Regions from separate parts of the Asticcacaulis carbonis genome, predicted to be linked through region 2. Evidence: predicted binding sites of a transcription regulator. Region 2 holds the regulator's gene; each other region holds the start of a gene.
What was found. The regulator LexA, encoded in region 2, represses DNA repair genes until DNA is damaged. The targets are predictions, from matches to a motif close to ATGTTCNCNANNTGTTCT.
Positions count from the first base shown of each region.

Region 1: a site for LexA is predicted at 5,476-5,493, ahead of recA (recombinase RecA). Genes of this name have one in related genera too.
Region 3: a site for LexA is predicted at 5,431-5,448, ahead of QB905_RS14830 (ImuA family protein). Genes of this name have one in related genera too.
Region 4: a site for LexA is predicted at 3,328-3,345, ahead of dnaE (DNA polymerase III subunit alpha). Genes of this name have one in related genera too.

Region 1 covers NZ_JASERT010000001.1:1,397,250-1,404,973, forward strand. Annotated here, with positions in the region: gene QB905_RS06740 (AEC family transporter) at 1-641, shown strand, start outside; gene QB905_RS06745 (glucose 1-dehydrogenase) at 642-1,424, opposite strand; gene alaS (alanine--tRNA ligase) at 1,424-4,081, opposite strand; gene recA (recombinase RecA) at 4,301-5,383, opposite strand; tRNA gene QB905_RS06760 (tRNA-Leu) at 5,516-5,601, opposite strand; gene QB905_RS06765 (competence/damage-inducible protein A) at 5,694-6,488, opposite strand; gene QB905_RS06770 (phosphatidylglycerol lysyltransferase domain-containing protein) at 6,578-7,724, opposite strand, start outside.
Region 2 covers NZ_JASERT010000001.1:859,171-866,894, reverse strand. Annotated here, with positions in the region: gene gltX (glutamate--tRNA ligase) at 4-1,401, opposite strand; gene QB905_RS04240 (ComEC/Rec2 family competence protein) at 1,490-3,649, shown strand; gene lexA (transcriptional repressor LexA) at 3,643-4,341, opposite strand; gene trpC (indole-3-glycerol phosphate synthase TrpC) at 4,452-5,243, opposite strand; gene trpD (anthranilate phosphoribosyltransferase) at 5,240-6,265, opposite strand; gene QB905_RS04220 (anthranilate synthase component II) at 6,258-6,851, opposite strand; gene QB905_RS04215 (hypothetical protein) at 7,050-7,331, shown strand; gene trpE (anthranilate synthase component I) at 7,328-7,724, opposite strand, start outside.
Region 3 covers NZ_JASERT010000003.1:104,979-112,702, forward strand. Annotated here, with positions in the region: gene QB905_RS14805 (plasmid pRiA4b ORF-3 family protein) at 1-379, opposite strand, end outside; gene QB905_RS14810 (hypothetical protein) at 950-1,183, opposite strand; gene QB905_RS14815 (S41 family peptidase) at 1,539-2,909, shown strand; gene QB905_RS14820 (Fic family protein) at 3,367-4,470, shown strand; gene QB905_RS14825 (SOS response-associated peptidase) at 4,514-5,221, opposite strand; gene QB905_RS14830 (ImuA family protein) at 5,509-6,267, shown strand; partial or broken gene QB905_RS14835 (Y-family DNA polymerase) at 6,230-6,565, shown strand; gene QB905_RS14840 (DinB/UmuC family translesion DNA polymerase) at 6,749-7,705, shown strand; gene QB905_RS14845 (error-prone DNA polymerase) at 7,708-7,724, shown strand, end outside.
Region 4 covers NZ_JASERT010000001.1:1,200,038-1,207,761, forward strand. Annotated here, with positions in the region: gene dnaE (DNA polymerase III subunit alpha) at 1-3,176, opposite strand, end outside; gene QB905_RS05845 (ABC transporter ATP-binding protein) at 3,475-4,155, opposite strand; gene QB905_RS05850 (lipoprotein-releasing ABC transporter permease subunit) at 4,148-5,434, opposite strand; gene proS (proline--tRNA ligase) at 5,440-6,765, opposite strand; gene QB905_RS05860 (DUF1467 family protein) at 6,868-7,128, opposite strand; gene argC (N-acetyl-gamma-glutamyl-phosphate reductase) at 7,149-7,724, opposite strand, start outside.

The DNA of each region.
Region 1 (7,724 bases), 540 kb from region 2:
CCATTGCGGCGGGCTTTTCCGGCTTCATCAACAATTCGGCTTTTCTCGGCATTCCGGTTGTCACCAGCCTGTTCGGCGCGCGCGTCTCGGCCATAGCGCCTCTGGTGGTGGCCGCCGATTTCCTGATCCTGTTCACCATCGGCTGCGCCAGTCTGGCCAAGGCGTCAGGCCATACCTTCCGCGAAGCCCTGATCCGCACAGCCAAAAACCCGACCGTCATCGGCGCTTTGATCGGCGTTTTGCTGATGCTGTCTCGCCTGCACCTGCCCGAAGCCGTATCCGGCGCCCTCGACCTGCTCGGCCGCTCCGGCCCGCCGGTGGCGCTGGTGGCGCTGGGCGGGATGCTGGGTCTGATGCCCGCCCGCCAGTTGATCCGTCCCGACCGCGCCAGCACGTTTGCCATCATCGGCAAAATCCTGCTGGCCCCCGCTCTGGTGGCGCTGGTTCTGCATTTTCTGCCGGTCGATCCCCTGACCTACAAGGTGTGCGTCTTCCTGGCCGCCACACCCACGGCGGTCAGTGTTTTCGTGCAGAGCCGCATGTACGGCCTGTGGTACGAAGGCGCGGCGCGCACCGTGGCGCAAAGCACGCTGATCAGCCTGTTCACCCTGTCGGGACTGGCCTTGCTGCTATCGGCCTGATTATTTCGGCGAACCGGCAGAACCCGCCAGAATGCCGCCGTCAATATTGAATTCCGAACCGGTAATGAAGGTCGCCTCATCCGAGGCCAGCAGGGTGACGATGGCGGCCACCTCATCGAGACGGCCAAAACGATGCAGCGGGCTGGCCGCCGCCACGGCTTTCGCATCCGCGCCGTCCTTCAGCATGGCTTCCCACATCGGCGTCAGTATGGCCGCCGGATGCACTGAGTTGCAGCGGATATTGAGGCCCTGCTCGGCGCAGTACAGCGCCACGCTCTTGGTATGGTTGCGCACCGCCGCCTTCGAGGCCGCATAGGCCGCCTGATGCGGCACGCCCACCAGACCCGAGCGCGACGACATATTGATGATCGAACCGCCGCCCGTGGCGCGCATGACGCGGATCGCGTGCTTGCAGCCCAGAAAGACGCCGTCGAGATTGACGCGCATCACGCGCCGCCATTCATCAAGCGAGGTATGTTCCGGATCGTTCTGGCCGTCTCCGGCATGGCCGGTCACACCAGCATTATTGACCAGAACATCCAACCGGCCATGCGCCGCCACCACGGCATCCAGCCCCGCCGCCCATGACGTTTCCTCGGCCACGTCGAGTTCGAGAAAATGCGCCTCCGGCCCCAGTTCCTGCGCCAGTTTCAGGCCGGGAGGCCGGTGAATATCGGCGATAATGACGCGCGCCCGCTCATGGATGGCCGCGCGCGCAATCGCTTCGCCGATACCGCTGGCGCCGCCGGTGACCACAATGATCTTGCCGGCCAGCCTGTCCATCAGGCGGAAGCTGTGATCTGGGCCCTGACCGCCGCCAGCCCGTCATCGGCCTTCGCATCGTCGGGCGCGCCGCCCTGGGCGAAATCGGGCTTGCCACCCGCGCCCTGCCCGCCCATAGCGATCACGGCGGCTTTCGCCAGTTCGGCGGCATTGAAGCGGCCCGTCAGGTCGGGCGTCACCGCCACGGTCACCGCCGCCTTGCCGTCCAGCCTGCCGATCAGGGCCACAATGCCCGAACCGACCTGCTTTTTGAAATCTTCGGCCAGCGGACGCAGATCCTTGCCGCCCACCCCATCGAGAACGCGCGCCAGCAATTTGATTCCATTGATGTCTTCGGGGCCCGCCGCCGCGCCACCGCCCCCCACAGCCAGAGCACGCTTGGCTTCGGACAATTCTTTTTCCAGCTTCTTGCGCTCGGCGATCAGGGCCTCGACCCTTGCCTCGACCTGACCTACCGGAACCTTGAACTGGTCGGCCAGATTGCGCGCCACGCCTGCCTGTTCGAGCAGGAATTGCCGCGCGGATTCGCCGGTCACAGCCTCGATACGGCGGATGCCTGCCGCCACGCCGCCTTCGGAGACGATCTTGAACAGGGCGATGTCGCCGGTGCGCGCTACGTGGGTGCCGCCACACAGTTCGACCGAAAAACTGCCGTCGCCGTCCAGCGCGCTACCCAGCGCCAGCACCCGCACCTCGTCGCCGTATTTTTCACCAAACAGCGCCACAGCACCCTCGGCAATGGCCTCGTCGGGCGTCATCATCTTGGTCGAGGCGGCGGCATTTTGCAGGATGACCGCATTGACCTCGGCCTCGATGCGCGTGATCTCTTCGTCGCTCAAAGGCGCGCCGTGGCTGAAATCGAAACGCATCCGGTCGGCATCGACCAGTTGGCCCTTCTGCGCCACATGCGGGCCCAAAACGTGTTTGAGCGCGGCGTGCAGCAGGTGCGCCGCCGAATGGTTAGAGCGCGTGGTGGCGCGTTTATGGGCATCGACGTGCAGTTCCACCTTGTCGCCCAGCTTCAGGCTGCCCTCGACAATCTCCATGCGGTGCACGATCAGCTCACCGGCATGACGATGGGTATCGCGTACGCGCGCCTTGCCATGCAGCAGTTCGGCCGTGCCGGTATCGCCCGCCTGCCCGCCGCCTTCGGGGTAGAAGGGCGTCTTTTCAAACACAACCTCAACCGTATCGCCGGCATGGGCTTCTTCGACGCTTTCGCCGTCCAGCACCAGGGCCTGCACATGGCCCTGAGCATCCAAATGCTCGTAGCCGACAAATTCCGACGCGCCAACGGCGTCGCGGATGGCGAACCATTCGGCGGCCACGGCCTTTTCACCGGAGCCCGTCCAATGTTCGCGGGCGCGATTGCGCTGTTCTTCCATCGCCACCTCAAAGGCCGCCGTATCGACGGTCAGGCCACGGGCGCGCACGGCGTCCTGCGTCAGATCGAGGGGAAAACCATAGGTGTCGTACAGCTTGAAGGCCGTTTCACCACTCATCACGTCGCCCGATTTCAGATCACGTGTCGCCTCATCGAGCAGGTTCATGCCGCGCCCCAGAGTGCGTCGGAACCGTTCTTCTTCCTGACGCAACGTATCGACGATGCTGGCCTCGGCGCGTTTCAGTTCGCCATAATGATCACCCATTTCAGCGACCAGCGCCGGCACCAGACGATGCAGCAACGGCGTTTCGGCGCCGAGCAGATAGGCGTGGCGCATGGCGCGGCGCATGATCCGGCGCAGCACATAGCCGCGCCCCTCATTCGACGGCGTGACGCCATCGGCGATCAGGAAGGAGGATGAGCGCAGATGATCGGCGATGACGCGGTGCGACGGCAGGGCCTCGCCCTCGGCCTTGACGCCGGTGGCGGCAACGGAGGCGGCAATCAGGTTGCGGAACAGGTCGATGTCGTAATTATTATGCACGCCCTGCAAGACGGCAGCGACGCGCTCCAGTCCCATGCCGGTGTCAATCGATGGCTTGGGCAGGTTGAGGCGGGTGCCGTCCGGCTGCTGATCATATTGCATGAAGACCAGATTCCAGATTTCGACGAAACGGTCGCCGTCCTCTTCCGGTGTGCCCGGCGGGCCGCCCCAGATATGATCGCCGTGATCATAGAAGATTTCGGTGCACGGGCCGCACGGGCCGGTATCGCCCATCGACCAGAAATTATCGGAACCGGCGATGCGGGCGATGCGCGATTCGGGCAGACCGGCGATCTTTTTCCACAGATCGAACGCCTCATCATCATCGATATAGACGGTGGCCATCAGGCGGTTCTTGTCGATGCCGTAATCTTCGGTGATCAGTTTCCAGGCAAATTCAATCGCCTCAGCCTTGAAATAGTCGCCGAAGGAGAAATTGCCGAGCATCTCGAAAAAGGTGTGGTGGCGCGCTGTATAGCCGACATTATCGAGGTCATTATGCTTGCCACCCGCCCGCACAACCTTCTGCGATGAGGTGGCGCGTTTATAGGGCCGCGTTTCAGCGCCGGTAAAGACGTTCTTGAACGGCACCATACCGGCATTGGTGAACATCAGGGTCGGGTCATTGTGCGGCACCAGCGACGACGAACTGACGACCTCGTGGCCCTGCTTCGCAAAATAATCGAGGAAGGCCTGGCGAATTTGATTGAGCGTAGGCGAAGTCGTCATGAGCTAAACGGAAAACCGCTCCGGCTAAGGGAATATGAATATCGCCCGTATATAGAGGCGCTTATCCCCAAGCGCAAAGACCTTTCGGCATCTGCGGCATATTTCGTGGCGCGTTCTGCGCAGCAAAGCATAAAAAAGACGCCCCTGTCAGGAGGCGTCTTTCCGATCAGGATGACGGGCTGGGATTGGGGATCGGTACCGCCGCCCCGACCGTAAGCCTTACAGCGACTCATCGCCTTCATTGGCGTCGGGTTCCGGCGTGCCGAGCAGTTCTTCCGACAGGACGTTCGATTTGTGGCGGATGCCCATTTCGATTTCCTTCGCCATTTCGGGATTGGCCTTCAGGAATTCGCGGGCATTATCACGTCCCTGACCGATGCGCGTCGAATTATAGGAGAACCACGAGCCGGATTTCTCGACAATACCGGCCTTGACGCCGAGATCGATGATTTCGCCGATCTTCGAGATACCGTGACCGAACAGAATATCGAATTCCACTTCGCGGAAGGGCGGCGCGATCTTGTTCTTGACCACCTTGACCTTGACGCTGTTGCCGATGTTTTCATCTCGCACCTTGATCGCGCCGGTGCGGCGAATATCCAGGCGAACACTGGCGTAGAATTTCAGCGCATTGCCGCCGGTCGTCGTTTCGGGCGAACCATACATGACGCCGATCTTCATGCGGATCTGGTTGATGAAGATGACGATGCACTTCGACTTGGAGATCGAGCCGGTCAGCTTGCGCAAGGCCTGGCTCATCAGGCGCGCCTGCAAACCGGGCAGGCTGTCGCCCATATCGCCTTCGATTTCAGCGCGCGGCGTCAGCGCCGCCACCGAATCGATCACCACAATGTCCACCGCGCCCGAACGCACCAGCGTATCGGTGATTTCCAGCGCCTGCTCACCATTATCGGGCTGCGACACCAAAAGATCATCGAGATTGACCCCCAGCTTACCGGCATAGGTGGGGTCAAGCGCGTGTTCCGCATCCACAAAGGCCGCTGTGCCACCCGCCTTCTGGATTTCGGCCACCGTATGCAGGGCCAGGGTGGTTTTACCCGATGATTCCGGGCCATAAATTTCGATCACCCGCCCCTTGGGCAGGCCGCCAATGCCCAGCGCCATATCAAGGCCCAGCGAACCGGTCGATACCGATTCGATTTCCTGCACCTTGCCATTGGCCCCCAGCTTCATCACCGAGCCCTTGCCAAAGGCCCGGTCGATCTGCGCCAGCGCTGCTTCGAGCGCCCGTTGTTTTTCTGCTTCGTTCTTAGCCACGAGTTTCAATACCGCCTGCGACATAACCAATCCCTTCTATGTCACGATTCCCCGCCCCGATGTGGGATTTCACGGATCATCTGTTCTCCTGACAGAAAATGTACCCCATTTGTTCCAAGTTCGCAATATGTTCTAAAAAATAAATTTTGCGGAACCTGGTGCGGGCGGCCGGACTCGAACCGGCATGGGGTTGCCCCCGACAGATTTTAAGTCTGTAGCGTCTACCATTTCGCCACGCCCGCTTAAAAACCGTGCGGTCTTCGTTTTGCGCACGTCGAGACGGATTGCAAGCGAAAGCCGCCCGCAAGGCCGTTTTTCAGCATGGTGTGTGCGATCAGACGCTGATGTCTTCAAGCAGAGCAGCGGGATTGCGCGCCTGCGCCTCGGCCACCACCGGTTCGAGTGCCGTCAGCAGCTCCGTGCGGGCCTGATCGACCTGATCGGCGTCGAGGCCCCGAATCACAAGCTGGGTGCCGAATTCGCCATCGGTGGACATACCGAAAGGATAGCTGCCCAGCGACAGTTCGGGATAGCGCCTGGCGGTTTCGCGCAGGGCGTCGGCCGCCCAGCTTTCGCCGATATAGATCAGCTTCAGCGTGCGCGAAACCGCCTGTCTGCCGGTGCGCAAACGCGGGGCGACGTCCTGCAGCATGGATTCCATGATCTTGGGCACGCCCGCCATGACGAAGACATTGCCAAGCTGGAAGCCGGGGGCGGCCGATACCGGATTTTTGATCAGATCAGCGCCCTGCGGAATGCGCGCCATGCGGCGGCTGTTGGCGTTCAGTTCCCATCCCATTTTCAGCGCCCGCGCCTGAAGAATGTCCAGCGCCTGCGGATGTTCGCTGATGGCGACGCCAAAAGCCTTCGCCATGCAGTCGGCGGTGATGTCGTCATGGGTGGGGCCGATGCCGCCGGTCGAAAAGACATAATCATAAGCCCCGCGCAGGGCATTGACCGCCGTGATGATCTGGGCCTCATCATCGTGGATCATGCGCACCTCGGCCAGGTCGATGCCCAGCGCCCCTAAAAAGCGGGCAATGGTGTTGACATTGGTGTCGATGGTACGGCCCGACAGGATTTCATCGCCAATGATCAGGATAGCGGCGGTGGGATTGTTTGGCGTCATGGATCGGTCAGGCTCCGCTTAAGGATCAGGCGTGGTGGGAGGCTTATACAGCCCTTACAGCCAACACGCCAAGCCTTTAGCACGGCACATCAGGCCGGTGCGTCATCGGGCGTGACGCGCATCGGCTTGGGCGTGCGTCCACCCAGCGCCACCACGGCCATCAGGGCCGGCACCAGCGCCGCCTCCTGCCCCGGCACGGCGAAATAGCGCGGTTCCCAGTCGGGTTTGAACTTTTCCTTGTAGGCGCGCAGGCCTTCGAAATTGTAGAATTCTCCGCCCAGTTCCCAGATGAGCGAGGCCAGTTTCGGCCAGGCGCTCGACAGCGGCTTGGCACGTAATCCGGCCAATGGTGCCAGACCCAGCGAAAAATAGCGATAGCCGTGTTCCCGGGTATAAAAGATCAGTTGCAGGAACAGATATTCCATCGTGCTGGGCGGCGCATCGGGCGCATAGCGCATCAGATCGATCGACAACAGGGTGCGATCCTGCGTCGGCCACAGATTGGCGAAGGCGACGATCTCACCGCCGACACGCAGCACCGCCACTGGCGTCAGGCGCATATAATCGTCCTGAAAACAGCCTAGCGAATAGCTCTTTTCCTTGGCGGACTTACCCTTGAGCCAGGCATCGGACACGGCCTTCAGCCGATCCAGTTGCGGGCCGACATCTTCGGGCGCGATGACCTCAAACTCCGCCCCCAGCCCCTCAAAGCGCTTGATGGTCTGGCGGAAACCATAGCCCTTCTTGCCAGCCAGATCGAAGGCGGCGACATCGACCATCGCCTCTTCTCCGATCTTATAGGGGCGCAGGCCCAGATCGATCATCAGCGGCAGCAGATTGGGGCTGACCTGATAGAAGCTTAAGCGTGCATTGCTGAGTGAAGCCAACTCTTTAAGCTGCCAGCACAGGGCCTCGGCCTCGGCCTTGGGGCCGATCGGTTCGCCCATCACCACCCATTGCTGACCCGACACGCCGTACATGATGAAGGCGGTCTGATCGTCGTTCCATAAGATGTGTTTGTCGCGCAACAGGGCCAGCCAGGCCTGTGGATTGGAAGCCCCCGCCACCACGGTTTTCAGGCGCTCGACATCTTCTTCCTGCGGTTCGGGTGGTAACTGGCGTGCAATGCCGAACAGCCTGTACAACAGGATCAGACCCGCCGTCACCGCCATCACCACCAGCCCGCGCAAAAACCGCGACGCCGAGGCGCGATATGAGAAATGCACCCACATCGAA
Region 2 (7,724 bases):
GGCCTAAATGAAAAGGCCCCCTTGCAATCGTGACAGGCTTTCTTCACGGCCAAGGCTGGCAAAAGTGCGCGAAATATCAGGTGCGGGGTGACCGCCGGAGAGCAGGCCGCGCAGTACAGGGCCGATCTTGCCGAAGCCAACACCTTCATTTTCCACAAAGTTTTTTAAAGCCATGTCGATGGCCCCGGCATCCCAGGCACTCCACCCTAACACATTTTCGTGAAGACGGTGAAGACGCGCAACGGTTTCCGGAATCAGCAGGTTTTTTGTCTTGTCATCGATGGTGAAGGGGCCCTTCGCCAGTGCAAACTGTACCAGTTCACCCAGTTGCACCAGAGTCTGGGCGCGCTCGCGCACCAGCGGCAGGGTGCGGGCCAGCACGGCGCGGACAGCCGGATCGCTGATGCGGAGGCGCTGCGCCATCAGATCGGTCAGGCGCTGCGGCGCGCAGGCGCGAATCCAGTGGGCGTTGACCGAGCCGAGTTTGGCGAAGTCGAGACGGGCAGGGGCCTTGTTGATGCCGGTAATATCGAACCATTCGACCGCTTGCGCATCGTCGAAGATTTCGTCATCGCCGTGCGACCAGCCGAGCCGCGCCAGATAATTGCGCATGGCTTCGGGCAGATAGCCGAGCTCTTCATAATCACCAACAGCCTGCGCGCCGTGGCGTTTGGAGAGTTTCGCGCCGTCCGGCCCGTGAATGAGCGGAATATGGGCAAAAACCGGCACCGGCCAGCCGAGCGCCTGATAGATCAGGCTCTGACGGGCGGCATTATTAAGGTGATCGTCACCGCGGATAATATGGGTGACGCCCATATCGTGATCGTCGACGACGACGGCAAGATTATAGGTGGGGCTGCCATCCGAGCGCAGCAGGATCAGGTCGTCCATGTCTTTCGTATTGAAAGCGACCTCGCCCTGCACAGCGTCATGGATGATCAGGGGGGCGTTGAGTGGCCCCTTGAAACGAACGACATGCGGCTTTTGCATCTCTTCCACTGAAGGTGTGCGGTCGCGCCACGGCGAGCGCAGCGCATGGCCATCTTGGCGGGCCTGTTCGCGGGCGGCGTCGGTTTCTTCCGGCGTCATGAAGCAGGCATAGGCATGGCCCGACGCCAGCAATTGGGCGGCGGCGGCCTTGTGACGGTCTTCACGGGAATGCTGGAAGACGATCTCGCCATCGCCTTTCAGGCCCAGCCAGTCAAGCCCGGCAAAGATCGCATCGACGGCTGCCTTCGTGGAGCGTTCGCGGTCGGTATCTTCGATGCGGATCAGGAATGTACCGCCCATGTGTCTGGCATACAGCCAGTTGAACAGGGCCGTACGCGCTCCGCCGATATGCAGAAAGCCCGTCGGCGAGGGTGCGAAGCGGGTGACGACTTGCGTGTGCGGTGCGGACATGGTCACATAGCCAGGAAATTGAGGAAAGATTGGCTTGCTCATAGAACGCTCTGCGCGGGCAACCAAGTGCTATCTGTCCGGACGGGGGATGAAAACAGCGGTTTGGCAAGAGGTGGGGGCACGCGCAACGGCCATATGGCAGCAGCAGGCCGGGCGGTTGTTCCTATGGTTTCCGGTGGCGTTCGGTTTCGGCGCGGCGGCCTATCTGGCCCTGCCGTTTGAACCGGCGCTTGTCTGGGCTGTTGTGCCCGCCATCCTGATGGGGGCCCTGCTGCTGGCGATGTGGCGCTGGCCTGCGGCGGCGCGTCTGACCGGGCCGGTGGTGCTGATCGCTTTTTTTGCCTTCGGGCTGGCGGTGGCCAAATTGCGCACCGAGCATGTGCGCGCGCCGGTGCTGAACCCCGACCATTCGACCTATAGGGTGCAGGCTTTTGTCATTGACAATATATCGCCTTCCGCCGATTCGCCGCGTCTGCTGCTGGCTCCGTTCGCCATCAAGGGGATGGCGGCGCGCGATGTGCCCTTGCGCCTGCGCGTGTCGCTGCGACCGGGGGTGATCGCGGCGACGGGCCTGAAACCCGGGGATGCGATCAGTGTTTTCGCCATCCTCAATCCGCCGCCGGAACCTTCCCTGCCGGGCGGCTATGATTTCGCGCGCGCCGCCTGGTTTCAGGGTATTGGCGGTGTGGGGCTGGTGCCGGGTGCGCCGGAAAAGATCGCCGCCCCCGTGCATGGATGGCGGCTCGATCTGATCCTGCGGCTCAATCGCCTGCGCTGGAACATCACGCAAAGGCTTGTGGAATCGATCACCCCCGTCTGGCATGACGGCGGCAGGCTCGGCGGCTTTGCGGCGGCTCTGGTGACGGGGCAGGAGGCTTTCGTACCGCAAGCTCTGATCGTCGATATGCGTAATTCCGGGCTGGCGCACATCCTGTCGATTTCCGGCGTACACATGGCTGTGGTCGGCGGTTTTATCTTCTTCGCCCTGCGCGGATTGATGGCGATGATACCGGTTCTGGCGCTCAATGCGCCGATCAAGAAGATCGCTGCGGCCTTAAGCATGGTGTGCGTCCTGGCCTATCTGGCCATTTCCGGCGCGCCTGCGCCCGCTGTGCGTTCGGCCGTCGTGGCCTGTATCGCCTTTACGGCTATTATGCTGGATCGTCGCGCCCTGTCCCTGCGCGCCCTGGCCATCGCCGCCCTGGTGGTGATCGCGCTGACGCCCGAAGCGGTGGTTCAGCCTGGTTTCCAGATGTCGTTTTGCGCCACAGCGGCGCTGCTGGCCCTCGCTGAAGCTCTTCAGGCACCGGTCAGCGAAATCAGCGTGCCCATGTGGGTGAAAACAATTCAGTCGATTGTTCACGGTTTCTGGTTGTCGCTGGTGGCTTCACTGGTGGCGACGGCGGCCACAACGCCCTTCGCCATTGCCTATTTCAACCGTTTTTCGGTCTATGGCCTGTTGTCCAATCTGTTTGAATCGCCGATTACCGCCTTTATCGTCATGCCCGCTCTGGCGCTCGGCACGGTTCTGGCCGCTACGCCGCTGGGGCCACTGTTGCTCAATGTAGCGGCGGGCGGGCTGTGGCTCATCGCCCATATCGCCGCCTGGACATCGGCCCTGCCACAAGCCGTTATAGGCTGGCCGTCCACCGCCAGCTATATTTTGCCGGTTTCGCTGTTCGGCGTAGTGTGGATATGTCTGGTACGCGGCCCGGTGCGTTGGCTGGGCCTGATCGCCGCCACGGCCATCCTGTGGTGGCCGCGCCTGCCGGTTTCCGACATCTGGGTCGATCCCGATGGCGGTAACGCTGCTATTCGCATCGGCCACGACGCCTATGTCCTGCGTCCGAAAGTCCGGCAATTCGGCTATGTGCAGTGGACGCAGCGTTACGGACTGCAACCGCTTGACGCCGATACCCGTCAAAAATTTTATACCTGCAAGGGCTATGCTTGCATTCCGCAAGCTGCATCGCCTTACCGTGTCGGCTTCTGGTTTTCCAATGTGCCGCCCAAACCCAAGGTGCTTGATTCTCTGTGCCGTTCAAGCACACTCGTCGTCCTGCGCAATCCGGTCGGCGACTGGCCGCAAACTTGCTCAGGCGTCAACCATATCAGCGCCGGGGATTTCCGCCGCCTCGGCGCGCTCGAACTGACCCGCACGCAAAAAGGCTGGGCCATCCGCGCCGGGCAGCCGCTGCGTGGCCAACGCTACTGGTCAAGCCCTTCGGATGCTGAATTAGGTCAGTGATAACGCCGCATCAGCCCGACAAGGCGGCCCTGCACCTTGACCTGGCCATCATTATAGATCTGCGTCTTATAGGCCGGATTGGCGGCTTCAAGTGCAATCGACGCGCCTTTTTTGCGCAAACGCTTGAGGGTGGCGGTCGCATCATCAACCAGAGCCACGATAATCTCGCCCGACTGCGCCGTATCGGTTTTGCGGATCACCACATAATCGCCGTTGAGAATACCGGCATTGATCATCGAATCGCCTTCGATTTCGAGGACATAGTGCTCGCCCGCCCCCAGCATGGCTTCCGGCACGGCCAGACGGTCGCGTTCCTGCCCCATCGCCTCAATCGGCACGCCCGCCGCGATCTTGCCCAGCAGGGGCAGGTCGCGCGTTTCATCAGTGACCGCGCGCGGCGCTTCGGCGGGCTTCGTGCCTTCAACGACCTGCGGTACAAAGGCCTGACGGCCACGCGGCGGTGCTGAGGTGGTGGCCTGATCCGGTAGCTTGATGACCTCAAGCGCGCGCGCCCTGTGCGCCAGACGGCGAATAAAGCCGCGCTCTTCCAGCGCCGTGATCAGGCGGTGAATGCCGGATTTCGACGCCAGATCGAGCGCTTCCTTCATTTCATCGAAAGAAGGCGACACGCCGGTTTCCTTGATCCGTTCATGGATGAACATCAGAAGTTCGCGTTGTTTGGTCGTCAGCATCGGGACACCTTTGCATTTTTCCGCCCACAATATGGCGCGGAACAAGTCATGAACCTATGCAAAATGTTCTATATGTGTTCCGGTTAATGTCAAGCTAATGCCGCAATTTTTTAGCGAGAAAGCAGTTTTTTCGCGGCTTGCGTCACATCGCCCTGACGCATCAGGCTTTCGCCGACCAGCATGGCGGTGGCCCCGGTCGAGGCCAGTCGCGCCACGTCCTCGGCGGTAAAGATGCCGCTTTCGGCCACCAGAATATGCTCTTTGCCGACCATGACCGACAGGTCTTCGGTCACCTTCAGATCGACATGAAAATCCCTGAGATTCCGGTTATTTATGCCGATCAGTTTGGATTTCAAACGCAAGGCGCGCGTCATTTCCGCTGCGTCATGCACCTCGACCAGCGCATCCATGCCGAGGTCATGGGCTGCGTCGATCAGATCGCCCGCCAGAGCATCGTCGATCATCGCCATAATGACCAGAATCGCATCGGCGCCGAGGCTGCGTGATTCGGCCACCTGCCAGCTATCGACGAGAAATTCCTTGCGGATGCAGGGCAGATTCACCGCCGCGCGCGCCGCCTGAAAGTGTGATTCGTGGCCCATGAAGCTGGGCCCGTCGGTCAGGATCGACAGACACGAGGCACCGCCCGATTCGTAGGCGCGCGCCAGAGACGGCGGATCGAAATCATCACAAATCAGACCTTTGGACGGCGAAGCCTTCTTGATTTCGGCAATCAGCGACAGACTGCCCGGACGCTGATCGGTCACCAGACGCGCCGCAAAGCCGCGCGGCGCATCCGCCGCTTTGATCGCAGCATCGAGATCGGCCTGTGTGACAGCTTTTTGGCGCGCCGCCACCTCTTCGCGCTTATAATTGGCGATGCGTTCAAGAATATCGGTCATGTCGTCTCCAGAGGCGGGGTGGCGCGGATCAGCGCCGCCAGCGCAGCCCGCGCCCGGCCCTGATCAATCACATCGCCTGCCAGAGCAATACCTTCGCGCAGGGTTTCGACCTTGTCGGCCACCAGAAAGGCAGCGGCGGCATTGAGCATGACGATGTCACGATAGGCGCTTTTTTTACCGTCGAGCAGATCAGTCAGTTCGCGGGCATTATGATCGGGTGCGCCACCGATCAGATCAGCCAGAGCGGCGCGCGGCAGGCCCACGGCTTCCGGTGTAATTTTGAACAGGCGCACAAAGCCGTTATGATATTCAGCCACGTCGGTTTCGCCCGTCGTGGTCAGTTCATCGAGGCCCGAACCATGCACGGCCCACGCCCTGACCGCCCCCAACTGGCCAAGCGCCTGCGCAATCGGCTCAACAAAGCGCAAGGACGGCACGCCCATCACCTGACGCTTAGCGCCTGCCGGATTGCTCAAGGGGCCCAGCAGGTTGAAGATGGTGCGAAAGCCGAGCTGCTGACGGATCGGCGACACATGACGCATCGCACCGTGATGGGCCTGAGCGAACATGAAGCAGATGCCCGCCTCATCGAGCGCCGTGCGCTGCTGATCGAGTGTCGCTTCCAGATTGACGCCGAGCGCCGCCAGCACATCGGCTGTGCCCGATTTCGAGGTGATGGCGCGGTTGCCATGCTTGGCCACTTTCAGCCCGCCGCCCGCCGCCACGAAACCGACGGCGGTTGAGATATTGAGTGTATGCAGGCCATCGCCGCCCGTACCGCACACGTCGATGACATCATAAGGGTGATCGAGATGGATGGCGGCCTTGCGCATGGCGCGGGCAGAGGCGGCGATTTCGCCTACGGTTTCGCCGCGTATTTTTATTGCCGTCACCGCCGCCGCTACCTGTGCAGGCGTTGGTTCGCCACGCAGGCAGGCAGTGAAGAACGATTCGGCGTCGGCCTCATCGAGCGTTGATCCGTCGGCCAGTCGGGCCAGTAGGGGTTTGAAGGCGTCAGACATAGAGATTGTGGCTTTCGATACCGGCCAGCGCGAGGAAATTGGCCAGCAACTGGTGGCCGCCCTCGGTGGCGATCGATTCAGGGTGGAATTGCACGCCATGAATTGGGCGCGTGCGGTGTTGCAGCCCCATGATCTCGCCGTCTTCGGTCCAGGCGGTGATTTCCAGTTCGTCGGGCAGGGTTTCACGCTTGACGGCCAGCGAATGATAGCGCGTAGCGGTGAACGGATCGGGCATGTCCCTGAACAGGCCCTTATTATTGTGATGGATCGGGCTGGTCTTGCCGTGCATCAGGCTTTTGGCGCGGATCACATCACCGCCATAGGCCTGACCGATTGACTGGTGGCCGAGGCAGACGCCAAGAATGGGCATGTCTTCGGGCGCGGCGCGCAGGAGCGGCAGACAGATACCGGCCTGATCGGGCGCGCATGGGCCGGGTGACAGCAGGATGGCTCTGGGCTTCAGCGCCAGCGCGTCCTGCACGCTCAGGGCGTCATTGCGATACACTTGCGTTTCCGCGCCAAGCTCGGCCAGATAATGAACGAGATTATAGGTGAAGCTGTCGTAATTATCGATGACCAGAATCATGACCTGTTGCTCCTTGGAGCCGTTCTAAAATGCGTATTCAGCGCTGTTTACGAACATATGGCTGATTTTCCAAGCGGCAAGATGCGGGCGCAGCATTGGAAGGCGGATTTATCGGTGTTATGGTTAATGTCAGGCAAAATTTCGTTAACCAAATCGCCCTAGCGTGATCTTCATTGCCAATCGAACCGACGAGTCGACATGCCTGCTTCCTCAGCCCCGCTTTTCGATGACCGCCTTCACGCCGCTTCAAACCTGCTGGAGCGGCGCAAACCCACGCCGTCAGGTCTGGCGATCCTGCTGGCGGTGCTGGCCCTGTTCGCCGCCGCCTCCATGCTGGCCAGTCTGGTAATGCCTGCGAAGAAGGCCGCGATCACACCTGCCGCAGCGCCGGTTTCCGCCGATTTTCAGCTTTCCGGCAGCGCCTTCCCTGACGCCGATCCGGCCAAGCCGGTAACGCCGGGCAGCGAGCCTATACGCTAGTTTTTCTGATAGCTGTAACGCCAGGCATCCTGTGCTGCGCGGATGAGAGCGCCCGCCTTGTGGCAGGTTTCCTCATATTCCTTTTGCGGCACGCTGTCGGCGACCACGCCCGCGCCCGCCTGGACATACATCATCCGATCCCTGAACAGGGCGGTGCGCAGCACGATGCAGATGTCCACCGAACCCGCGCTGGAAATATAGCCGACGCCGCCGCCATAGACGACGCCGCGCTTGACCGATTCCAGTTCGTCGATGATCTCCATCGCCCGCACCTTGGGCGCGCCCGACAGGGTGCCGGCGGGCAGGGCGGCCAGCAGGGCATCGACGGCATCGAGCGTATCCGGCGCATCACCTTCGACGTTCGAGACGATGTGCATGACGTGGCTGTAGCGC
Region 3 (7,724 bases), on a different contig from region 2:
TGAGAAAATCTTCGATGACGACCGTATGCTGCCAATTGTCGCCAAAATCATAGACGTAGGTAAAGGATGATCCGGGGCGGGCAAAATCACTGAGCCGAACCTCGTGATAGTCGAAGACGCGGCACTCGTCCTCAAAAGTATCGCGCATCAGAAACTCAGCATCGCCATAACGCAGGCCGCCGATCAAAAATTCGTGCAGGTGACTATCCCACCAGTTAAAGGCCGCCTGGATCGCCAGATGGAGCTTTTGCAAATCCCAACTCGCGGGAACGACAAGTCGGCGCCAGACTTCCGGCGTGATCTCATCAAGTGAAATACGAATTTGGACGGCGTTATTGCGTTCGAACATGATTGAAAGAAAATCGAGAATACCTGGCATTGTCAAGCGGGGAGGGGCTCAGTTATTCACCTCCACAAATGTACTTCAGTCAGACATGCCGTTAAGGCGGATTTCGCCTTAACGGCATGGTGGCCTCTTGCGGAGGTTTGCCGGACTCGGTCATCCCCTTGCCGAAGGTGCTTCTTGGTTCTGACCAAGAAGCAGGGATTGACCGCAGACCGGAAACCGTAGTTTTCTGCGGGAATGGTGTGGCCTAACGGGCCACGCTTCTTGCCTTTTTTTAGGCCCCTGGAATGCGTATACAAAAGCCTTAGTCATGACGAAGAATGGGGGCGTATTTTGAGGCAAAAAGTCTAGATGCAGGATAGGCTCGCGCCCGGAAATGGTATTTCCATATGACATGTTTCCGTCCTCGACACTGGCTCGGTTGGATTGATTGGACTTCGAGAGCTCAGCTTACTGACTAGAATTTATATATAATGTTTGGTCAGTAGGCCGAGCTACCGGTGCGTGCGACAGCGCGCAAAGGTCGACGATGTCGAACCCGTAGATATCTTCAAGGGTGATCAAATTGGCGGCCGGGAAGTGTCGAACCGGCGAGAACGGTTGTTACTCTTCGAGCGCTGCCTGATACCCGCTTGCGAAAGCCTCGGCCGGATCGGTGATGTCGCGGGCAACGACGAAGATTAGGTACGCGACGCCAGCGGCAGAAGGAGACATGATGCCTTTTTCGTCTTCAAAGACAAAGCCTAGCCGCTGGCATTCCGCCAAGGACCCAAGGCGCCTGACGAGAGCATTCAGGCTCTTTCCCGTTTCAAAGTCGATGGTGTTGCTGTCCCTCATCCCTCATCCCTCGATCTTAACGTGCGGTGACCGCGCCGCCAATTCCATGGCGTAGGTGAGAGGTGAGGCGGTTACGTAATTTGCGCACGCTATTGTGACAATCTTGACGGCATATTAGCGGTGGCGGAGAGTTTGGACGGGTCGAGCGGCAAATCTCGATCACCCAAAGCGGAAACGCGGCAGGGAACTCCATCGCGTCGGTGCTGCGTCTCGCGAAAGTCAGGATGTAGTCCTATCTTAGCGTTAAACGAGCGCCAATCGGGCGCTGAACTGGGAAAGGTCGGATCACTACAGCCTTTTCAAGTTGCGGCAATCCTCCTACACTTGTCTGGCGGCAGGGGGGCGGATCTTGACGGTGCTGGGCACGGCGAAGAAAAAGTTGACGACGTGGGGCTTGATCTGGCGCGGAGCGTTGATCCTGCTGATGATCACGATCGTGTTGTTTACCCTGCTATTGGGTTTTGGCGTTTACCTCGTACACAAGGGCCAGGTTTTCTGGGCCCAGAGTCAGCGAGAACGCAACCTCGAGACCTATGACGTCTTTTGGACGGCGATCAGCGATCATTATTTCGACCCGAAATTCGGCGGTCTCAAGTGGGCCGGATTGCGTGCCGAAGGCCGGGCGAAGGCCGCCAAAGCGGCCAATGGAACTCTCCTTTATACTGAGGTCCTGATGTCGATGGCGCAAATGCTACCGTCGTCGCACGTCGCGGCCATCATGGCCGACGCGGCGCAGGACAAGCCCAAGACCGGACCAGCTAAGGGACCTGTTATGTCGGGAGTCATCGATTATGGCTTCGATTTCGTTTGTTTGAGAAGATTGGGAACGCAGTTCTGCACTGTCGGCGATGTCAAGCGCGGGTCGGCTGCCGATGCCGCCGGAATTGAGCCCGGCTGGGTTATCACGTACTCGAGTACGACTTTCACCGGTGCCACGGGTACGGTCACGCAGGCGCATTTCAAGGCGGACGTCTACCCCTTTATTGCCGATCACGGCCATTTCAGCTTTCGCAATGGGCGGCCTGAAATGAATGTTGAGACCGGCAGTACCGACTTCAGGACAACTGTCAGGCATATCGAATACGACCTCCCTTTGAACGCGGCGGCTACGCCACCCTTTGCTGCGCGCCGCTTGCCGTCGGGTGCGCTCTATGTCCGCTTTGATAATTTCGGGTTGACGCCGTTCGACAACAAAGCCGCCGACGAAGCCATCGCCGAACTCAATCAGGCTGATGCCCGCGGCGTGATCATCGATCTGCGTCATAATACTGGCGGAGACGTCGTGACGACCATGCGTTTCATTAGCCATTTCCTCCCAGCTTTGACCGAGGTCGGCTTTTTTAAGGGCCGGAAATTCACGGATGTGAAACGTACGGATTTCTGGTCGAGACGTTATCACGGCCCCGTCATCGTCCTGATAGGGCCGGGCGCTTATAGCGGAGCGGAATTAACGGCTGCGGCCCTGAAATATTACCACCGCGCCACCCTGATCGGTCGCACGACGAATGGGTCTATGCTCGAATCGAGATATTTCAGCCTGCCTGACGGCGGCAAGGTTCAGGTGGCGGTCGCGGATTTTCATACACCAGACGGCCAGCGTATAGAAGATGCGGGCGTCAAACCGGATATAGAGGTCATCCCCACCCTGGCCGAAATTCGCACCGGCCATGATCCGGTGCTGGAACGCGCAGAAGCGGTGCTGGCCAAGGAAGCACCGCAGCGATAGATATAGCCGCTCGCAAATACGCCCGGCCTGACTCGAGATCGGCGCATTGCTGACGCTCGTTAATTGTGACTGAAAAACTCGGCGCGCGCAATTTCGCTGAGACGCAGCACCGATGCGACGGAGTTCCCTGCCGCGTTTCCGCTTTGGGTGATCGAGATTTGCCGCGCGGCCCGTCCAAACTCTCCGCCGCCGCTAGCATATAGCTTTGTTGTCGTCACAAGATAATGGACAGTGAGAGGCTGGGAGTTTGTCGAAAACCAATACCCGGCAATTTGTGCATAAATTTCTGATGGCGACGGAAGAACCCGATGTTGCATGAAAGCCTGTAGTGCAGATTTGCGATGTGGCATCCATGTTTTGCGGAGAAAATCGACACTTATCGCCGCACTTCCTGCGGATAAAGCACTTGTTTGTGCCGTAAATAGCGCGCATATTCGCCGCACAAAGAGCGGTAAATATGACTCTATATATTCATGAACTCGACACATGGCCCCATTTTGAATGGAAGATGGAGGCGATTGCCGACCATCTGGCCGCTGTGCGCCATCGTCAGGGCCTGCTTTTGGGGCGGATGCATGGTCTTGGTTTGGAACTGAAGGTCGAGGCCAGTCTGGCAACACTGACTGAAGACGTCCTCAAATCCAGCGAAATTGAAGGTGATATTCTTGACCGGGATCAGGTGCGCTCATCGCTGGCGCGCCGCCTTGGCATGGACATAGCGGGCCTTGTGCCTGCTGACCGTCATGTCGATGGCATCGTCGAGATGATGTTGGATGCCACGCAAAACTATGGCGCGCCATTGACTGAAGAGCGGTTGTTTAGCTGGCACGCCGCCCTGTTTCCTACTGGGTATAGCGGTATGACGCGGATCGTGGTCGGGGCGTGGCGCACTGAGGTGTCGGGGCCTATGCAGGTGATCTCGGGGGCTTTTGGGGCTGAGAGGATCCATTACGAAGCACCAGCGGCTTCGCGGGTCGCTAGGGAAATGTCAGATTTTCTGACATGGTTCAATGATGGCCCGGCAATGGATCCTGTGCTGAAAGCCGCCATCGCACATCTCTGGTTCGTAACCATCCACCCGTTTGATGATGGCAATGGCCGTATCGCGCGCGCCATCGCCGATATGGCTTTGGCGCGTTCGGAAAATAGCCCTCAGCGCTTCTACAGTATGTCCGCCCAAATCCGTCAGGAACGCAAAACCTACTATGCCCGATTGGAAGCGACCCAGAAGAGTGGCACTGACATTACCGATTGGATAGACTGGTTTTTGGCTTGCCTTGACCAGGCCTTTATCGGCGCTGAAGTCATACTGGCTGATACCTTGCGCAAGGCGCGAGTCTGGAAGGGGCTTGCCGGACAAAAGCTGAGCGAACGCCAAAGCAAGATCATCAATCGCCTGCTTGACGGATTTGAAGGCAAGCTGACCACATCCAAATGGGCGGCCCTGACGAAGTCTTCGCCGGACACGGCGCTGCGTGACATTACTGACCTTGTCGAGCGTGGCATCCTCGTCAAAGACGCAGGTGGTGGCCGTAGCACCAGCTATTCGCTGCCGGAATAGACCCTCAAGACAGGTATCTCTACGTCTTAACATGTAGCACTACTCAAAAGAGGCTTGCCTGTGCCGGAGAAGGCGCCTGGCCATTGTCATCACCCGGCCTATCCAGCTTCGTACCACGTGCAACGATCTTCAGCGCGGCGTCCGGTAGGGGCCTCTGCAGCTTCAGCGCTTCTTCCGTGGGTGCCGTCAGCCATGTCTCGACTTCTTCAGCGTTACGAAGAAACACTGGCATGGCCTTCGGGTGGATGGCTTTGACCTCTGCATTCGCTTCGGTTGTCAGGAAGGCGTAGAGATCGTCCGTTGTCTCGCCGTCCTTCATTTTGCGCACCGACGTCCATTGCGGCGTCCAGATACCAGCAAAGAAGAAGAGAGGGCGGGTCTCATCGAGAGCAAACCAGGTATTCTGTTTGGAGCCGGATGCTTGGTCGGGTTCGCAAAACGAGGTCGCGGGCACGACGCAGCGGCTTTCCACCCCCAAATATCGGCGCCAGTGCGGCGAAGCGGTATTGCGGACATTGGTGACGCCGGAATCATAAGACTTGCCTTCGAGCGCAAATTTAGGTGATGGCATGCCCCATCTCGTCATCGCCAGTTCCCGGCCTTCAGATGTGTTGCGCACAACAGGCCCCCAGCCATTGGCGAAGATGGCGGGCATGGCCTGCAGATTATCGACTGCACTCGTCGCCTTCATGAAGCGAGCCAGTTCGCGAATGGCGTCCTTATTGCTCGTCATCGAATAAAGGTTGCACACGATCTGCCTCCCGGAGGTGAACTCAGATTGTCCCCAACAAAGGGATGGACGCAATCACTTTTTTTCATACCGCATCTTAGGCCGCATGCTGGCCGTTAAGACATTGTTCCGGTGCTGGAATCCACCACGATAAGATTCGCGAGAGACCTGACTCAGACCTCGCGTCGCGTACCCGAGCCATTAACCCCCGTTGACTCCTTTTTCAAAAAAGAACAAATAAGGAACATTATGTCTATGTCGGGGCCAAACGCCTCTCTAACCTCGCTCCAGAAAGGATCGTGTATGTTATGCCACCCGCCAATGCCGCCGTCCTTACCGAACTCAGGCAACAGATCGAAGGGATCGAGGGGGTTGTTCGCCGTAGCCGGACCGTCCTGCCCTTCGGTATCGAGGCGCTTGATCGTCACCTGCCTCAAGGCGGGCTGGCCCTTGGCGCCCTTCACGAGATCGCTGGCGGCGCCCATGGAGCGGTAGATGGCGCGGCGGCGGCCTCGTTTACGGCCGGTATCGCAGCGCGAACGGGTGGCAAGGTCCTGTGGTGCTACAGCCAGGCCGATCTGTTTGCCCCGGCACTTGCGCAATCGGGCTTGAGCGAAGAACAGGTCGTCTTTTTTGAAGCACGGGATGAAGCCTCGATCCTTGGCTGTTTTGAAGAGGCGCTGCGCCACGGCGGGCTATCTGCCGTTGTTGCCGAGCTGTCAGACCTGAACCGCGTCTCATCCCATCGTCTGCAACTGGCCTCAGAGACGTCGGGCACCATGGGTCTGGCCTTGCGAAGATGGCGCAGACCCGTCGATGCGCGGGACTTTGGCAATCCCACCGCAGCCTTTACGCGCTGGCGGGTGACAGAACTAAATTCAAGACCTTTACCCGTCCGCGGTGTGGGACGCGCCCGGTGGCAGATTGAGCTGATGCGCTGCCGAGGCGGCGAATGTGCGGATTTTGAAGTGGAAGCGTGCGATGACAAGGGTTTTATCGCTTTATCTTCCGACCTGGCCAACAGATCGGATGCGAAGGGGACTTGGCGACAAGGCGCCACCGGCTGATGTCCCATTAGTCCTTAAAGGGTCGGATGGCAGGCGGCGGGTCATAACGGCCGTTGATGATCTGGCTCAGGCCCTTGGCATCCATATCGGTATGCCCGTCGCCAGGGCAGAATCCCTGTTTGCTGATCTGACTATTCTGGACGCCGATCCTCATGGTGATGTTGCTGATCTGGAAAAGCTCGCCCTCTGGGCCTTGCGGCTCTATGCCCCCATCGTCGCTGCCGATCCGCCCGACGGGCTCGTTCTGGATATTGAGGGAGCCGCCCACCTCTATGGCGGTGAGGCGGGTCTTTTGTCTGATATCATCAGACGGCTGGCTGAGCTTGGGTTTACGGCCCAGGCGGCGCTTGCCGACACCTGGGGGGGCGCGCATGCCCTGGCGCGTTTCGGGCAGCAATCGATGCGCATCATTGAGCCGGGTAAGACTGCAGAGGCACTCATCAATCTGCCCATAGCGGCCTTGCGGTTACCGGCTGAGATGATGCCGGATCTGTTACTGCTGGGTTTTGACACGATTGGGGAACTGGCTGCCAGGCCGAGAGCCCCGCTGACCCAGAGCTTTGGGCCCAAGCTGTTCCGCCGTGTCGACCAGGCCTTTGGTCGACTGGCTGAGCCGATTGAACCTGTGCAATCGCCGGAGCTGATTTCGGTCGAGCGGGTCTTTGCCGAACCGATCGGCGCTCCGGAGACCTTGCAGAAATATACCCGTCGCTTAACCGATATGATGTGTGACCGTCTGGAAGCGTCGGGCCTTGGCAGTCGTCGCCTTGATCTGCATTTTACGCGCGTCGATAACCGCATCGAGACCATCTTCGTGGCGACGGCCAAGCCGGTGCGTGATCCCAGGCGTTTAAGCCATCTGCTGTGCGACAAGATCGAGACCGTCGATCCCGGCTGGGGCATCGACAAGATGGTCATGAAAGCTGCCTTTGTCGAACCCCTGGTGCCCAAACAGACCGTCGCCCACTATTCGGCGCCGCCCAGGCCCGATGTCGAAGAGCTATGGGACACGATCACCAATCGCTATGGCAGGCAGAGCCTCTACCGCGCCGTATCCGTGGCAACCGATATACCCGAGCGCGCGGTGAAGCGTGCGCCGCCCACCTCGACGGAGATCGGCTCAAGGCGTAACGCGGCTTTTCGCCGCCCACAGCGCATCTATCGCCGACCTGAGCCGATCATGGCTCTGGCCGCCTTGCCCGATCATCCGCCGCGCGCCTTTACCTGGCGCGGTCAACGTTACAGCGTCCTCTGTGCCGATGGCCCTGAGCGTGTGCGCGGTGAATGGTGGTGCAGCGACAATGAGAAGGGCAAGATACGCGACTACTTTATCCTCGAAGTCGATAATGGCGAGCGCTTCTGGGCGTTTCGGGCAGGTGACGGCCAAAATGAGGGGACGGGTTCGCTCAACTGGTATCTGCATGGAAAGTTCGACTGACCATGGCGGATTATGTCGA
Region 4 (7,724 bases), 340 kb from region 2:
GGCTGTGCCTCATCTCCGAAGAAACGCACCTCGCCATCGCGCCCCTTGCTGCGCACTTTCAAAACGATGGAAGCCCCCACCTCCAGATGATCGCGGTTTTTGCGCAGCGATTCCGGCGGAAACAGCACCTCATATTCGCCGCTCGGATCAGACAGGGTGACGAAGGCGAATTTTTCCCCCGAACCCGCCGCCGCGCGCTCCTGTTTGCGCCGGATAATGCCCGCCATGCGAAACGCTTCGCGCCCCTCACCCGCCAGGGCCAGGGCTTCGGCATAGAGGGTCACATTGCGGCGCTTGAACACATCCAGCATGTCCTGAAGCGGATGCCCTGACAGATAAAAGCCGATCGCCAGCAACTCCTCGTCCAGTTGCGCCGGCCCCGACGTAGCGGCCACATTCGGCAAGCGCGGGCGCGAGGCTTCATTCGAGCCAAACAGGCTGACCTGCGCCGCCACACGATCCGCGGCGATGCTTTGGGCATAGGCGATCAGAATATCGGCCGCCGCAACGATCTGTGCCCGGTTGGGATGGATGGAATCGAAAGCCCCTGCACGTGCCAGATTTTCAATAGCCCGCTTATTGACCGATTTCGGGTCAATCCGCTCCAGAAAATCGAACAGATCGGTAAATTTACCGCCTTCTTCGCGCGCCTGCACCACGCTTTGCATCGCCTCGAAGCCGACATTGCGAATGGCACCGAGCGCATACAATACCTCACCATTGTCCACATCAAAATCAGCCATCGAGCGATTGATGTCAGGCGGACGGATCGTGACATTGAAACGCCGGGCATCCTGATAAAAGACCGCCAGCTTGTCGGTATTGGTAATATCGAGACTCAAGGTCGCGGCGAAAAACTCCACCGGATGATTGGCCTTGAGATAGCCGGTCTGATACGAAATAAAGGCATAGGCGGCGGCGTGCGATTTATTGAAGCCATAGCCCGCGAACTTATTGACCAGTTCGAAAATGCTATCGGCCTGCCCCGCATCGACACCTTTTTCTTTGGCACCCGAAATGAACCTTGCCTTTTGCAGGTCCATCTCCTCTTTCTTTTTCTTGCCCATTGCGCGACGCAAAAGATCGGCTTCCCCCAGACTGTAGCCTGAAAGAATCTGCGCGATCTGCATCACCTGTTCCTGATAGATGATGACGCCGTAGGTTTCCTTGAGCACCGGCTCAAGGCTCGGATGCAGCATATCGATTTCAGCACGACCGAATTTACGGTCAACATAGGTATCGATATTGTCCATCGGCCCCGGACGATAGAGCGAGATCAGTGCGGTAATTTCCTCCAGCGAGCCGCAGCGCATCTTGCGCAACGTGTCGCGCATCCCCTGACTTTCAAGCTGGAACACGCCGATCGACTGACCGGACGCCAGCAGTTCATAGGTCGGCGCGTCATCGAGAGGCAGGGTTGAATAGTTGATATCGATGCCGCGTTTTTTAAGATAGTTTTCGGCGCGCTTCAGCGTGGTCAGCGTTTTCAACCCCAGAAAGTCGAACTTCACCAGACCGGCGCTTTCCACCCATTTCATATTGAACTGGGTAGCCGGAATATCGGAACGCGGATCGCGGTATAGCGGCACCAGTTCCGTCAGGGGGCGGTCGCCAATAACGATACCGGCGGCATGGGTCGAGGCGTTGCGGTAAAGCCCTTCCAGCTTCAGCGCCGTATCGAGCAGGTTCTTAACCGACTCTTCTTCGTCGCGCGCCTGTTTCAGACGCGGTTCTATTTCGATAGCCTGAGCCAGGGTGGTGGGATTGGCGGGATTATTCGGCACCATTTTCGACAGGCGATCAACCTGACCAAGCGGCAACTGCATCACCCGCCCGACATCGCGCAGCACGGCGCGCGCCTGCAAGGTGCCGAAGGTGATGATCTGCGCTACCCGGTCACGGCCATACTTTTCCTGCACGTAGGAAATGACCTCTTCACGCCGTTCCTGACAGAAATCGACGTCGAAGTCGGGCATCGACACGCGCTCAGGATTGAGAAAACGTTCGAACAGCAGGCCAAAGCGCAACGGATCGAGATCGGTGATGGTCAGCGCCCAGGCCACCAGCGAACCGGCACCTGAGCCCCGTCCGGGCCCGACGGGAATGCCGTGGTTCTTGCCCCATTTGATGAAATCCGACACGATCAGGAAGTAACCGGGAAACCCCATCTTCTGGATCACGCCCAGTTCACGTTCCAGACGCGCCCAGTAATCCTCTTCCGGGAAGGCCAGCTTGACCTGTTTGAAGCGCGCCTTCAGCCCTTCGCGCGCCTGAAAAGCCAGTTCCTCGGCCTCATTCCGGCCTGCACCGGTATCAAAACGCGGCAGGATCGGATCGTGCTTGTTGACCAGAAAGGCGCAGCGCCGGGCGATTTCCAGTGTATTGTCGCAAGCCTCAGGCAGGTCGGAAAATAATTCACGCATCAGGCTCGCCGGTTTGAACCAGTGATCCTTTGTCACCTTGCGTCGGTCATCCTGCCCCAGATAGGCACCGTCCGAAATGCACAGCAGAGCTTCGTGCGCCGAATAGAGATCCTCCGTCGCAAACTGCACATCATTGGTGGCTACCAGCGGCACATCATGGGCATAGGCGAATTCCACCAGCCCCACCTCGGCAGGACCGCCCCTGGCTCCACCGTTCAGGCTACCGTCATGACGTTGTAATTCGATATAAAAGCGATCCCCGAAAGCCGCCTGCATGGCCTGCAAGGCCACCTTCGCTTCATCGGGCCGGTTTTGCCGGTACAGCACGTCAATCGGCCCATCAGGCCCGCCGGACAACAGAATCAGCCCTTCATGATGCGCCGCCACCATCTCCCACGGCACGAATTGCTCATCAGCGGAATCAACATAGGCATGGGAAGACAGTCTGGTGAGATTGAGATAGCCCTGCTGGTTTTGCGCCAACAGGACAAGCGTAGGAATACGCGCCCACCGCTCCGTGCCGGTGCCACCAATGCCCTTAACCGGCAGGGCGCAACCGATAATCGGCTGGATACCCGATTCCTTACAGATTTGAGAAAACTCAAGCGCGCCGAACAGATTGCAGCGATCTGCGATACCAACAGCCGCCATACCCTGCTTCTGCGCCAGCTTGCCCATATCATAGGCCTTGATCGCGCCTTCGAGCAGCGAATAGGCCGATCTGACCCGCAGATGGATAAACTCATCACTCACGGCGCGCACTCCCACACATGCTGACGCCCGGATGTTTCAGCGGCTCAGGCCGCCAGCGACACCACATGGCAGACGAGGACAACAAAGCCCGTAACGGCGGCGAATGACAACAGGTTATGCAGCGTGCTGACCATTTTTCCACATCCTCTTAATGTTCGACTTACGTTCTAAATTCTCTTTTTGTTCTTTATTCTTGTTTTGTTCCGCACGCAAGCGTCTTTTTTATCCCCAAAGAGAACAAAATAAAAACCGGTTGATAAGATTGTGGATTTTCAGCGGTTCTGATTTGGCGCGCCGGTCAGGCCGGCACCAGCCGCCCATTCTCAAGCCGCACGATGCGATCCATATGTGCCGCCAGTTCGACATTGTGCGTAGCAATGACAGCGCCGACGCCCTGCGCCTTGATGATGGTTTTCAGCGCTTCGAAAACCTGCTGTGACGTGACCGGGTCGAGATTACCGGTCGGTTCATCCGCCAGCAGAAGCCGCGGCTGATTGGCCAGGGCACGGGCAATGGCCACGCGCTGCTGTTCGCCGCCCGACAACTGCCCCGGCAGGTGATCGAGCCGTTCGCCCAAGCCCAAGGCCGACAGAAGTTCACGGGCCCTGGCCTCGCTGTCGGCGGGCTTTCGGCCCAGAATATTCTGCGGCACCATCACATTGCCAAGCGCGGTGAATTCCGGCAGCAGATGGTGAAACTGATACACAAAACCAATATGATGCAGGCGCGCGCGCGTCCGCACGGCTTCGCTGGCACCGGCATAGTTTATGCCGTCGATCATGATCTGCGCGCCCGGTGCGGCTTCGAGCAGGCCTGCGGCGTGCAGCAGCGATGACTTGCCTGAGCCGGAAGGCCCGACCAGCCCCACCAGTTCGCCAGCCTCGACATCGAGATCGGCTCCTTTCAGCACGGCCAGTTTTCGCCCGTCGCCGATATCGTAATCACGAGTCAGACCCTTGAGGCTCAAGACCTTATTCATAGCGAAGTGCCTCCACCGGTTCGAGCTTGGACGCCCACAAGGCCGGGAAGAAGGTGGATATACTGGCCGCCAAAAGCGAGGCCACCACCACGAAGATCACCTCGGACGGCTCCATCTTGGCGGGCACATGATCGAGATAATAGATGTCCTTGTTGAACAGCGAAGTATGGAACAACCATTCGAGGAAGTCCTGAATCTGGCGGATAAAGGTGCAAAACAGCACGCCGATCAACAGACCGCTGAAGGTGCCCGTGGCACCAATCGTCGTACCGGTCAGGAAAAAGATGCGTGAAATCGCGCTCCGGTCCGCCCCCATCGTGCGCAGGATCGCCACGTCGCGCGTCTTGTTTTTGACCAGCATGACGATGCCGGAAATAATGTTGAGCATGGCGATAATGACGATGAAAAACAGGATGAAACGCATGGCGTTACGCTCAACCTTCAGCGCACCCCACAAGGGCGCGTTCTGCTCTTTCCAGGTGGCGATCACCGCCCCCTGCCCCGCCGCCTGATGCAGGGCCGGCAGGTAGGACTCGATGTCATAGGGCTTGTCCACCTTCAGCTCGACCGTGTCCCATTCATCCTCGCGGTCGAAGAAGAGCTGCGCCTGCTGGATTGGCATATAGACGAAGCTTTTGTCGATCTCGCTGACACCGCTCTTGAACACGCCGCCCACCGTATAGACCTTGCGGCGCGGCGTGGCCCCAAAGGCGGTCGAGCCGCCCGGCGACACTAGAGTCACCTGATCGCCCGGCAACAGGCCCAGTTCATTGGCCAGGCCATCGCCCACCAGCACCACATTGCCACCATAGTCACCGACGCCGAACTGCGCCATCGAGCCGCCTTTCTCGATGGTGCCGGAAACGATCGGCGTCTTTTTCAGGTCTTCAGGCACGACGCCGCGCATATAGGCGAGACTTGTTTCGCCATGCGCACTTTCGATCAGGCCCGGCGAATCGATCAGCGGTGTGGCTTCGGTGACGCCCGGTACAGCCTTCAGGCGCTTCAGCATATCATCACGGTGGGCGAAATCATCGATCACCTGACCGCCGACATAGGCATGACCGCCAAAGGCCAGGGTGCGCGACATCAGTTCGTCGCGGAAACCGTTCATGATCGACAAAACGCAGATCAGCGCCGTCACCGCCAGCGTAATCCCAACAAAAGAGATGATGGCGATCACCGCAATACCGCCATCCTTGCGCTTGGTGCGCAAATAACGCATGGCCAGGTCGATTTCCCAGCGCTTAAAGGCGAACATCGACAGGACAGCGTTCATGGCGATCAGGCTTTCGTCAACTGAGCCGATAACTGGGCAAGCGCGGCATCCAGGCTGAGCGACTGGCGCTCACCGGTGGCGCGGCGTTTCAGTTCCACCTCGCCCGCCGCAATGCCCTTGGGGCCGATGATCAGTTGCCAGGGCACGCCGATCAGGTCCATGCTGGCAAACTTGGCACCGGGGCGCTCGTCGCTGTCGTGATAGAGCACATCCCTGCCCGCCTTTTGCAGGGCCGCATAGGCCTGTTCGCAGGCGGCGTCGCAGGCGGCATCGCCGACGCGCAGGTTGATCACGGCCACATCGAACGGCGCCACGCTGTCGGGCCAGATCATGCCGGCCTCATCGTGGCTGGCCTCGATGATCGCGCCGAGCAGGCGCGATACGCCCACGCCGTAAGAGCCCATATGGACGGTGATGTCGCCTTCGGGGCCATTGACGATGGCCTTCATCGGCTTGGAATATTTCTCGCCGAAATAGAAGATATGGCCCACCTCGATACCGCGCGCCGAAAGCTGTTTATCGGCGGGCACTTCAGCGAACTTATCCGGCTCGTGCATGTCTTCGGTGGCGGCATAGAGCGCCGTGCGCTGATCGACCTGCGCCTGCAAATCGTTCCAGTCCACATCGGGGCCGGGCGCGGCCATATCGACCAGATCCTTGTGGCAGAAGACGGCGCTTTCGCCCGTATCGGCCAGAATGATGAATTCATGCGACAGATCGCCGCCGATCGGGCCGGTATCGGCGCGCATCGGCACAGCCTTCAGCCCCATGCGGGCGAAGGTGTTGAGATAGGCCACGAACATGCGGTTATAGGCACGGCGCGCGCTGGCCTCATCGACATCGAACGAATAGGCGTCCTTCATCAGGAATTCGCGGCCACGCATCACGCCGAAACGCGGGCGCTGCTCGTCGCGGAACTTCCACGAAATCTGAAACAGGTTGAGTGGCAGGTCTTTATACGAGCGCACACTGGCGCGGAAAATGTCGGTGACCATTTCCTCGGCAGTGGGCCCATACAGAAGATCGCGGTCGTGGCGATCCTTGATGCGCAGCATTTCCTCGCCATAGTCTTCGTAACGGCCCGATTCGCGCCACAGATCGGCCAGTTGCAGGGTTGGCATCAGAAGCTGCACCGAACCGGCGCGCTGCATTTCTTCCTCAACGATGCGCTCAATCTTCCTCAGAACCTTCAGCCCCAGCGGCAGCCAGGCATAGATACCGGCGGCCTCCTGACGGATCATGGCGCCGCGCAGCATCAGGCGATGCGAGACGATCTGGGCTTCGGAGGGGTTTTCTTTGAGCAAGGGCAGGAAGAAGCGCGACAGGCGCATGGTTGTCTTTTCCGTCAGTTGATAAGGTTGGGGCGCACGCTAAACAGGTTGCGCCGCGCCGTGAAGCGTTTTTGCAGGAGAATTGCGGCGAAATTGGCCGGATCAGTGAATTTCCGGCAAGGGGATGTGAATCACATACATCAACAGCATCACGATGGCCCAGAAACCAAGCGCCACCAGTGAGTTGAGCCGCATCTTTTTACCGATCTGATGAACAATCGGCGCGCCGGGATCATTGCCCTTCTGGGTTTCGGTGCCCGCTTCATGCGGGCTTTGATTACCACCGATCGGCAAAACGGCGAACAGAGTCACCCACCAGATCATCAGGTAGATGGCGGCGCTGGTAACTATCTTGCCGATCATGATGTTTCCTCATTCTGGTTTTAATCCAGCCCCAGACTTTCCTCCACCCCTAATACCAGATTGAGGTTTTGTACAGCCGCGCCCGAAGCGCCCTTGCCGAGATTATCGAACACGGCCACCAGATTGGCGGTTTCGGCTTCGGGATCGCCAAACACATGAATCAGCAATTGATTGGTATTGGCCAGCAGGTCGCCATTCAGCGAAGCCGTCGCGCGGCTGTCTTCCAGCGAAGCCACCGACACGAAGCGCTCGCCGTCATAGGCGGCGCTCAAAGCATCGTGGATCGTGTCGAGATCGGGCGCATCGGGCAGAGCCCACAAGGGCAGCGGCACTTCCACGATCAGGCCTTGCGGAAAATGGCCAACCGTTGGGCTGAAGATCGGCGACGATTCCAGACCGCTATACAGCGTCATTTCCGGCAAATGCTTGTGGCGAAGGCCTGTGGCATAGATGCGCTCATGACCGGCTCCGCTTTCGAACTCGGCGATCATCGCCTTGCCGCCGCCCGTATAGCCCGACAAAGACGAAGCGGTCAGCGGAAAGAAGGGCGCGATCAGGCCGGATTCGACCAGCGGCCGGATCAGGGCGATAAAGCC